DNA from 3 places in the Bradyrhizobium guangdongense genome. Region 3 is predicted to be linked to each of the others. Evidence: predicted binding sites of a transcription regulator. Region 3 holds the regulator's gene; each other region holds the start of a gene.

Region 1 (3,273 bases), 1.3 Mb from region 3:
CCGAAGCGCGGCAAGGTGGCGCGGAAGGCGCGGACCAGGAAGATCGCCTCGATCAGATCGCCGCGCGCCTGCTTGATCGCGAGCGCCGCGAGCTCCCGATCATAGAGCGAGCCCTCGCTCATGACGCGGTCGACGGCCAGCCCAAGCTGCTCCGAGATCTGGTCGAGAGAGAGCTCAGGCACGCTTTGGTCGCCTCGCCGCGCATTGGCGAGCAGGCGATGGGCGTTCTCGATGGCGCGTTCGCCGCCTTTGACTGCGACATACATGCGTCAGCCTCCCTTGCTCACGATGCGCGTCGTGCGCGGGATCGCTACCACGGCATCGCCGGCAACCAGAACCAGGTCGATGCCGCGCGGAAACAGCGCCTCGTTGATGCGCAGCCGCTCGAACAGGTCGAACGGCTTGATCGAGGCATGGAGCGTCGCGACGCCATCGATGCCGGAGCCACGCAGCTCGAAGCTGCGGCCGGAGTCCAGATTATCGACCTGAATGATCAGAGTGGTCGAACGGTCAGGGTATTCATTGGTGCCGAGCGCGAACCGTTCGAGCGCGGGCAGCGCGCCGCCGTCGCTGATCAGCGCGAACGAGGCAACCGACGTGTCCTGCACCACGGGCGCGCCGGTGTGAAACTTCAACCACTTCAGGACGTCGGAGCTTTCCGACATCCGTGCATCGAGCCAGAGCGGCGTGTCGTGGTCGAACAGCGTCAGCGCGATCGCGGCGGTGCCGCGCATCATGGGGCCAGCCGTTCCCGCCATCGGCACGATGCGCTGCACCGAACCCGGCCGAGCCATCGCATCCATCACCGAGCGAAAGGTCGATTGCGCCGACAACACCTTGTCGGCGAATCCCGGCGGCAGCTCCGCAATCGTGGTCATGGCTTCACCCCTCACCGCGCACCATGGTGTAGAAATCAACCTTTGTCGCCGCAGCCTGTTCGGCCTGCTGCTTGCGCCGGACCATAAGCTGCTCGCGCAACGGCGCGATTACATCGCGCTCGACGGTCGCAGCAAAGTCGCGCGACTGCACCAGCGCATCGCACAGGGCGATCAACCGCGCCTTCTCGCCGTCGCGCCCAAGCGTGTAGCCGAACCCCACCTCGCCGCTCGCAAGCCGCACCGCCGCGCGCGACACGGTGGCTTCTCCGAGATTGAACGGCGCGCCGTCCCCGCCGACCCGGCCGCGCAGCATGACGAGGCCGTTTTCCGGCGTACGCAGGTCCTGATGGCCTGGCAGGGGAATCGTGCGGAGACGGGCGGCGATCTCGCCCGCCTCCGCGTGCGCCAGCACGGCCATGGCGGCCTGGCGCTGGGCTTGCTGGGTATTGTGTTGGCTCACCGAAACCACCGAACTTAAGGCAGAACTTGCCGAAACCAAGTTGTCTATGATACTAGACAACTTGATACGGGAGCGCCATGACTGTTTCGTGACAAGGGTGTGATTTTCGGGCTAGGCTGATCGGCGATATGAGCATGCAGGACACCGCCTCCTCGGGCGTCGCGCTGTGGCGCCTCGTTGCCGATGGCATCGAACGCGGCATCGCCAACGGCCGCTTCGCCGCGGGCGACAAATTGCCGGGCGAGATGGAGATCGCCGAAACTTACCGGGTCAACAGGCACACCGTGCGGCGCGCGCTCGCGGCCCTTGCCGAGCGCGGCCTCGTGCGCGCCGAGCGCGGCAGCGGCACCTATGTCGAAGCACAGAAGCTCGCCTATCCCTTGCGCTCGCGCACGCGCTTCTCCGAGATCGTCGGTGCGGACGGCCGCGAGCCGCATGGAAAGATGATCGAGGCGTCAGACGATGTCGCAACGCGCGAGCTCGCACGGGAATTGGGATTGAAGACCGGCGCGCCCCTGGTGCGGATCGAAGCGATTCGCCTCGCCGACCGCACCCCGATCTGCGTCTCGACCACATGGCTGTCGGCCGAGCTGTTTCCGGGCGCGGGCACGGTGTTTGCCGCCACGCGTTCCATGACGAAGATGCTGGAGCATTACGGAATCCGCGACTACCGCCGCGGCGCCACGAGGATCACCGCCGGCATTGTCGACGCGACCGACGCCGCGCGCCTCGACCTGCCGCTGGGGCGGCCGATCCTGGTGGTCGACGCGACCGACCACCATCTCGACGGCAAGCCGCTGGTGACGAAGCATTCGCGCTTCGCGGCGGAGCGGGTGGAGTTTCTGGTGGAGCCTTAAGGCACGGCCTCTTCTCCCTCGCCCCATTCTTACGGGGAGAGGGTTGGGGGGAGGGGCTGCCTCCGCAATGACGGTGAGACTCGCGGAGAGTTCCCCTCACCCGGAATTTGCTTCGCAAATTCCGGCCTCTCCCCGCAAGCGGGGAGAGGCGAAGGACTCAGGCCACAGCCCTTCGCCCGATAATCGCAAAGCGCAGCTTGCCGGAGATGAAATCGATTCCTGCGACGGCGACCAGGATCATCAGGATCAGGAACGACACTTTCTGCCATTCCAGCACGCGGATCTGCTCGGCGAGCTGCAGGCCGATTCCGCCGGCGCCGACGATGCCGATGATGGTGGCCGAGCGCGTGTTCGACTCGATGAAATACAGCACCTGACCGGCGATGACGGGAAGCACCTGCGGCATCAGGCCGAAGCGGATCTCGTGCAGCGCGCTGCCGCCGGAGGCGCGGATGCCCTCGACCTGCCTCTGGTCGGCGCCTTCGATCGCCTCGGAGAACAGCTTGCCGAAAGCGCCGAAATCCGACACGGCAATGGCGAGCACGCCCGCGAACGGACCGAGCCCGACCACGTTGATCCACACCAGTGCCCAGATCAGGGTATCGACGCCGCGGATCGAATCGAGCAAGCGACGCACCGGAAAGCGCAGGATGATCGACGGCACGACGTTGCGCGCCGCGAGCAGGCTGACCGGCAGCGCGAGCACCGCCGCGAGCGTGGTGCCGAGCAGCGCGATCGACAGCGTCTCGCCCAGCGCCTTCAGATAGAGCGGCAGCGAGGAGCCGGGATCTGGCGGGATCATCATCATGCTGATCCAGCCGAGCTGGCTCAGCCCCGAGATGAAGCGAGAGGGCGAGAAATCGAGATCGACCAGGCCGAACGCGAAGATCGCCAGTGCAGCGGCAAGCACGACGGGCGTCGCCATGCGCGACGATGCGGGCCGATCGAAGATTTGGGGATAGCGGCCGCGGAGCTCGGCCGCATTCACCTCCGGCTTCCTGCTCACGTCCGCGCCTCCTTGCCGAACAGGCGGCCGCGCACCCAGCCGGTCGTGATGTCGATCAGGAAGACCGTGACG
Region 2 (3,273 bases), 3.7 Mb from region 3:
CACCGCGATGATGCCCATGGTCTTCTGTGCGTCGTTGCCGCCATGGCCGAGCGAATAGAGCGAGGCCGAGGCGAATTGCAGGATGCGGAAGGCGCGGTCGACCGCGAACGGCGTCGAGCGCACTGAAAGCCACGACACGATCGCGACCAGCATCATCGCGAGCAGAAAGCCGACCAGCGGCGACAGCACGATCGCCAGCACCGCCTTGGTCAGTCCGCTCCAGACCGCCGCCGAGATTCCCGCCTTGGCCATGCCGCCGCCGACGAGGCCGCCGATCAGCGCGTGCGATGACGAGGATGGAATGCCCAGCGCCCAGGTCACGAGATTCCAGACGATGGCGCCGACCAGCGCCGCGAAGATCACCTGGGCGTCGACGATCGCGGGATCGATAATGCCCGTGCCGATGGTCTGCGCGACGTGCAGACCGAACACCATGAAGGCGACGAAATTGAAGAACGCGGCCCATATCACCGCGAATTGCGGCCGTAGCACCCGGGTCGAGACGATGGTCGCGATCGAATTGGCGGCGTCGTGGAGGCCGTTCAGGAAGTCGAACAGCAGCGCGACGGCGATCAGTCCGACCAGAACGGGAAGACCCAACGCAGCATCCACGGCGCGGCCCTCCGTTAAAATCCACGCATGATCTGGGCGGAAAACCGCTGCACACTTTTCCGGATCATGCGCTAAACCTGCTCGATGACGATGCTGTTGATCTCGTTCGCGACGTCGTCGAACCTATCGGCCACCTTCTCCAGATGGTCATAGATCTCGACGCCGACGATGAAATCCATCGCGTTGCCGTTGCGATGCTTGAGGAACAGCTCCTTCAGGCCGATGTCGTGGAGATCGTCGACGCGGCCCTCCAGCTTGGTCAGCTCCTCCGTGATCGCGGTCAGCATGGCAACGTTCTTGCCGATCTGCTGCATCAGGGGCAGTGCGCGTCCGACCAGATTGGCGCATTCGATCAGGAGCGCGCCGATCTCGCGCATCGGTGGCTCGAAGCTGCGGACCTCGAACAGCATCACCGCCTTGGCCGTCTGCTGCATCTGGTCGATTGCATCGTCCAGCGAGGTGATGAGGTTCTTGATGTCACCACGATCGAACGGCGTGATGAAGGTGCGCCGCACCGCCGTCAGCACCTCGCGGGTGACATTGTCGGCGTCGTTCTCGAACTGGCTGACGCGCTGGCAGTAGACCGGCGTCTCCTCGCCGCCGTTCAGCACGCCCTGGAGCGCGATCGCGCCCTGGATCACGGTCTGGGCATGGCGGTCGAACAGGTCGAAAAACCGTTCTTCCTTAGGAAGGAAAGCGCGAAACCAACGCATCATGGGACTAGTCTACCGGTTTGACATGGCCCGGCCCCGTCAGGGCCGTCACGAAACCGTCATAGACCATTTTCGCTCCGCGCGCGTGCCATCTCAGGCCTGCGGAGCCGGATCATCCACCGGATTCGCCCGTCAGTTGAACCCCTGATATATCAATAGCTTACAGGGACCGCCGGAAGTAATGCGCGATTTCGCCGATGACGCCACGGCGGAAAGTGAGCACGCAGATCACGAAGATCGAGCCTTGGATGACTGTGACCCACTGGCCGAAGCCCGCCAGATATTGCTGCATGGCGATGATCACGAAGGCGCCGACCACGGGACCAAAGATGGTGCCGAGTCCGCCGACCAGCGTCATCAGCACGACTTCGCCTGACATCGACCAGTGCACGTCGGTGAGCGAGGCATTCTGCGCCACGAACACTTTCAGCGCACCGGCAAAGCCTGCCAGCGTGCCCGACAGCACGAAGGCCAGGAACTTGTACTGGTCGGTGCGGTAGCCGAGCGAGATCGCGCGCGGCTCGTTCTCCCGGATCGATTTCAGGACCTCACCGAAGGGCGAGTTGATGATCCGGTAGATCAGCAGGAAGCCCGCCAGGAAGCCGACCAGCACGACGTAGTAGAGCACCGTCGGCTTGGACAGATCGAACACGCCGAACAAATGCCCCTGCGGAATGCCCTGGATGCCGTCCTCGCCGTGGGTGAAGGGCGCCTGCAGGTAGATGAAGTACAGCAGCTGCGACAGCGCCAGCGTGATCATCGAGAAATAGATGCCCTGGCGGCGGATCGAAATATAGCCGGTGATGAGCGACAGCCCGAACGCCGCGGCAATGCCGACGAGGATGCCGAGCTCGGGCGGCAGTCCCCACACCTTCAGCGCATGCCCGCTGCAATAGCCCGCGGTGCCCATGAACATCGCGTGGCCGAACGACAACAGGCCGCCATAGCCGATCAGGAGATTGAAGGCACAGGCGAGCAGAGCAAAGCACAGCGCCTGCATCACGAAGAACGGATAGACCCCCGTAAAGGGCACCGACGCCAGCAGCAGCGCCATCACCACGAAGAGGATCATCTCGTCGCGCATCGCGCGCGGGGTCACCGGCAGCGTGTCGTCCGTCAAGGCTGTCATATCAGGCTGCCCTTCCCGTCAATCCCGTTGGCTTCACCAAGAGCACCAGCACCATCAGCACGAACACGACGGTGTTGGAGGCTTCGGGGTAGAAATATTTGGTCAGGCCCTCGATCACGCCGAGCGCGAAGCCGGTGATGATCGAGCCCATGATCGACCCCATGCCGCCGATCACCACCACCGCGAACACCACGATGATGAGGTCGGCGCCCATCAGCGGCCGGACCTGGTTGATCGGCGCCGAGAGCACACCGGCGAGCGCGGCAAGACCGACGCCGAGACCGTAAGTGAGCGTGATCATGCGCGGCACGTTGATGCCGAAGGCGCGCACCAGCGTCGGATTTTCAGTGGCGGCGCGCAAATAGGCGCCGAGCCGGGTCTTCTCGATCAGGAACCAGGTCGCCAGACACACCACCAGCGAGAACACGACGACCCAGCCGCGGTAGACGGGCAAGAACATGAAGCCGAGATTCATGCCGCCCTTGAGCTGGTCGGGAATGGCATAAGGCAGGCCGGACGAGCCGAAATAGTTCTGGAACACGCCCTGCACGATCAGCGCGATGCCGAAGGTCAGCAGCAGGCCGTAGAGATGGTCGAGGCCGGCGAGCCATTGCAGCATTGTCCGTTCCAGGATCATGCCGAAGATGCCGACGATGATCGGCGCCAGCAGCAGCGCCCACCAGTAATTGATGCCGCCGAGATTCAGCAGGAAATAGGCGCAGAAGGCGCCCATCATGTAGAGCGCGCCGTGGGCGAAGTTGATGATGTTGAGCATGCCGAAGATCACGGCGAGCCCGAGACTGAGCAGCGCGTAGAACG
Region 3 (3,273 bases):
ACGCCCGAGGTGAAATCGAGATAGCGATCGCCGTTGGTCGCGATCAACCAGACGCCTTCGCCGCGCTCAAAACCGATGTCGGCCCTGGCGAAAACGGGGAGCAAATGCGGCGCTGCGCTGCTGGTCATGACGATCACTTGATTGTTGCGGACGGTGAAGGGTGCATTGCGCAACGCACCATTGACCGGCCCGGAAAACGAAACGTGCCGCCTTTTAAGGGCGGCACGCGCGACTATCTTAGGCCTGGTGAAACCGGTGTCAATGCCGCCCGGAAAGCCTCGCGAAACGCTGATTCCGTAGTCTTGCGGTGGCGTTTTTGCGGGAATTTCGCCACGGAACATGTGGAAGCGAGTCGGCGGACTCTTGCGCGTGAGTCGCGCCATATTGTAGCGTTTGGCTTGTCAGATACGACATCTCGTGCAGCAGTCCTGATCCCAGAAGTCCTCATGTACCGGCGTAAACGTTCGGGCGCATCTCGCGCGCCCGGCGAGCCTTAAGGGATTCTGACGGCACGGGTTTTTCGAGACTTAGGCATTCGTCGTGCCGCCCCGAAGATGGCGGCGCGCGGCGAAGGAAAGGGTGCAATGACGGTTTTGACCTGGTCCGACGATCGCGTCGAGCAGCTGAAAAAGCTCTGGGAGGCCGGACTTTCGGCCAGCCAGATCGCCGCCGAGCTTGGGAATGTCACCCGTAACGCCGTGATCGGCAAGGTGCACAGGCTCGGCCTGTCCGGCCGCGCCAAGAGCCCGACGTCGGCAGCTCCACGGCCGCGCAAGGCGCGGCCCGCGCAGCACATGATGCGGGTGAGCCGGCCGATGGCGCGCGGCAACACCGCGCTGGCGCAGGCCTTCGAGGTCGAGGTCGAGGCAGAGCCCGTCACCTACGACAACGTGGTGCCGATGAGCCAGCGGCTGTCGCTGCTCGAGCTGAACGAGGCCACGTGCCACTGGCCGGTCGGCGATCCCTCGAGCCCGGATTTCTTCTTCTGCGGCGGCAAGGCGCTGTCCGGCCTGCCCTACTGCGCCCAGCACTCGCGGGTTGCGTATCAGCCGGCCGCCGATCGCCGGCGTGCGCCGGCGAAGCCGGGCGCGCGGTGAGCTGAACGAATTTAGCTGACAACGACGACAGCCGTGACACGATCACGGCTCAACGGACTCGGTGTCGGCGACGGCTGAGACCGCCGCAGCCGTCGTACGCACTCACCTGCGCAAACCTACGTCTGCTCGGCCTTCGCAAAGCGATCGTCCAGCGCATAGCCGGCACCGCGGACGGTGCGGATGGGGTCCTGCTCGCGGCCGAGATTGAGCAGCTTGCGCAGCCGGCCGATATGAACGTCGACGGTGCGCTCGTCGATATAGATGTCGCGGCCCCAGACGCTGTCGAGCAGCTGCTCGCGCGAGAACACGCGGCCGGGATGCTCGAGGAAGAACTCCAAAAGTCGATATTCGGTCGGGCCGAGATCGATCGGCCGGCCCGAGCGCGCCACGCGGCGCTTCTCGCGATCAAGCTCGATGTCGCCGAAGGCGAGGACGGTTGCGAGCCGCTCGGGGCTTGCGCGGCGCAGCAGGCCCTTCACGCGAGCGAGCAGCTCGGGCACCGAGAACGGCTTGACGATGTAATCGTCGGCGCCGGTGGCGAGCCCCCGCACCCGCTCGCTCTCCTCGCCGCGCGCGGTGAGCATGATGATCGGCAGCTGCTTGGTGTCGGACCGCGTCCGCAGCCGGCGGCACAGCTCGATGCCCGACAGCCCCGGCAGCATCCAGTCGAGCACGATCAGATCGGGGATGTGCTCCTTGAGACGGGTGTCGGCGTCGTCGCCGCGCATCACCGTCTCGACGTCATAGCCGTCGCCTTCGAGGTTGTAGCGGAGAAGCTCGGTCAGAGCTTCCTCGTCCTCAACCACCATAATGCGTGCGCCCATCGGGTCGTCGCTCCTTGCGTAATCAGGTGTTCGGGACCGTCGTGGCGAACGTCGTCATGTCGCCCTTCGGCCGCTTGTCGGTGATGGCCTGGCCTTCGATCATGTAGAACACGGTCTCGGCGATATTGGTGGCGTGGTCGCCGATCCGCTCGATGTTCTTGGCGCAGAACATCAGGTGGATGCAGAACGAGATGTTGCGCGGATCCTCCATCATGTAGGTGAGGAGCTCGCGGAACAGGGAGGTGCAGATGGCGTCGACCTCCTCGTCCCCCTTCCACACCGCCATCGCCGCCGGCAGATCATGCGCCGCATAGGCGTCCAGCACCGACTTGACCTGCTGCTGCACGAGGTCGGTCATGTGCTCGAGGCCGCGGAACAGCTTGAGCGGATGGAAGTCGGTCTCCAGCGCCGCGACGCGCTTGCCCATGTTCTTGGCGAGGTCGCCGATGCGCTCGAGATCGGTGGCAACGCGCATCGCGCCGACGATCTCGCGCAGATCGACCGCCATCGGCTGGCGGCGCGCGATGGTGAGCACGGCGCGCTCCTCGATCTTCCTCTGCAGCGTGTCGAGCTCGGCGTCGATGGTGACGACCCGCTGACCGAGCGCGACGTCGCGGCGGATCAGCGCATCGACGGAATCGACGATCATGCGCTCGGCGATGCCGCCCATCTCGGCGACCAGACGGGTGAGCTCCTGGAGGTCGGTGTCGAAGGCCTTTGCGGTATGTTCAGAACCCATGTTCCGTCTCCTCAGCCGAACCGGCCGGTGATGTAATCCTGCGTACGCCGGTCGGATGGCGACGTGAAGATCTTGCTGGTGTCGTCGAACTCGATCAGCTCGCCGAGATACATGAAGGCGGTCTTGTCGGAGACGCGGGCCGCCTGCTGCATGTTGTGGGTGACGATCGCGATCGTGTAGTTCTCCGACAGTTCCTGGATCAGCTCCTCGACCTTGGCGGTCGAGATCGGATCGAGCGCCGAGCAGGGCTCGTCGAACAGGATCACCTCGGGCCGCACCGCGACGGTGCGGGCGATGCAGAGCCGCTGCTGCTGGCCGCCGGAAAGCGACAGGCCGGAGGCGTTGAGCTTGTCCTTGACCTCGTTCCACAGCGCGCCGCCGCGCAGCGCCTTCTCGACGCGGTCGTCCATCTCGGACTTCGAGATCTTCTCGTAGAGGCGGATGCCGAAGGCGATGTTCTCGTAGATCGTCATCGGGAACGGCGTCGGCTTCTGGAACACCATGCCGACGCGGGCGCGCAGCAGGTTGAGGTCGAGCTTGGGGTCGAGGATGTTGGTCTGGTCGAGCATCAACTGGCCGGTGACGCGCTGGCCCGGATAGAGGTCGTACATCC

The links. The regulator PhoB, encoded in region 3, activates phosphate uptake and scavenging genes when phosphate is short. The targets are predictions, from matches to a motif close to TGTCATNNANCTGTCAT.
Region 1: phnF (phosphonate metabolism transcriptional regulator PhnF) is a predicted target of PhoB. The motif match lies at 1,416-1,432, and genes of this name have one in related genera.
Region 2: X265_RS16745 (DUF47 domain-containing protein) is a predicted target of PhoB. The motif match lies at 1,372-1,388, and genes of this name have one in related genera.

The regions. Positions count from the first base shown of each region.
Region 1 covers NZ_CP030051.1:1,010,216-1,013,488, reverse strand. The annotation lists gene X265_RS04855 (carbon-phosphorus lyase complex subunit) at 1-266, opposite strand, end outside; gene phnH (phosphonate C-P lyase system protein PhnH) at 270-878, opposite strand; gene phnG (phosphonate C-P lyase system protein PhnG) at 883-1,296, opposite strand; gene phnF (phosphonate metabolism transcriptional regulator PhnF) at 1,467-2,195, shown strand; gene phnE (phosphonate ABC transporter, permease protein PhnE) at 2,353-3,120, opposite strand; gene phnE (phosphonate ABC transporter, permease protein PhnE) at 3,198-3,273, opposite strand, start outside.
Region 2 covers NZ_CP030051.1:3,519,128-3,522,400, reverse strand. The annotation lists gene X265_RS16750 (inorganic phosphate transporter) at 1-612, opposite strand, end outside; gene X265_RS16745 (DUF47 domain-containing protein) at 684-1,328, opposite strand; gene X265_RS16740 (branched-chain amino acid ABC transporter permease) at 1,486-2,454, opposite strand; gene X265_RS16735 (branched-chain amino acid ABC transporter permease) at 2,456-3,273, opposite strand, start outside.
Region 3 covers NZ_CP030051.1:7,194,187-7,197,459, forward strand. The annotation lists gene X265_RS34465 (aspartate aminotransferase family protein) at 1-128, opposite strand, end outside; gene X265_RS34470 (GcrA family cell cycle regulator) at 585-1,097, shown strand; gene phoB (phosphate regulon transcriptional regulator PhoB) at 1,214-1,921, opposite strand; gene phoU (phosphate signaling complex protein PhoU) at 1,944-2,660, opposite strand; gene pstB (phosphate ABC transporter ATP-binding protein PstB) at 2,672-3,273, opposite strand, start outside.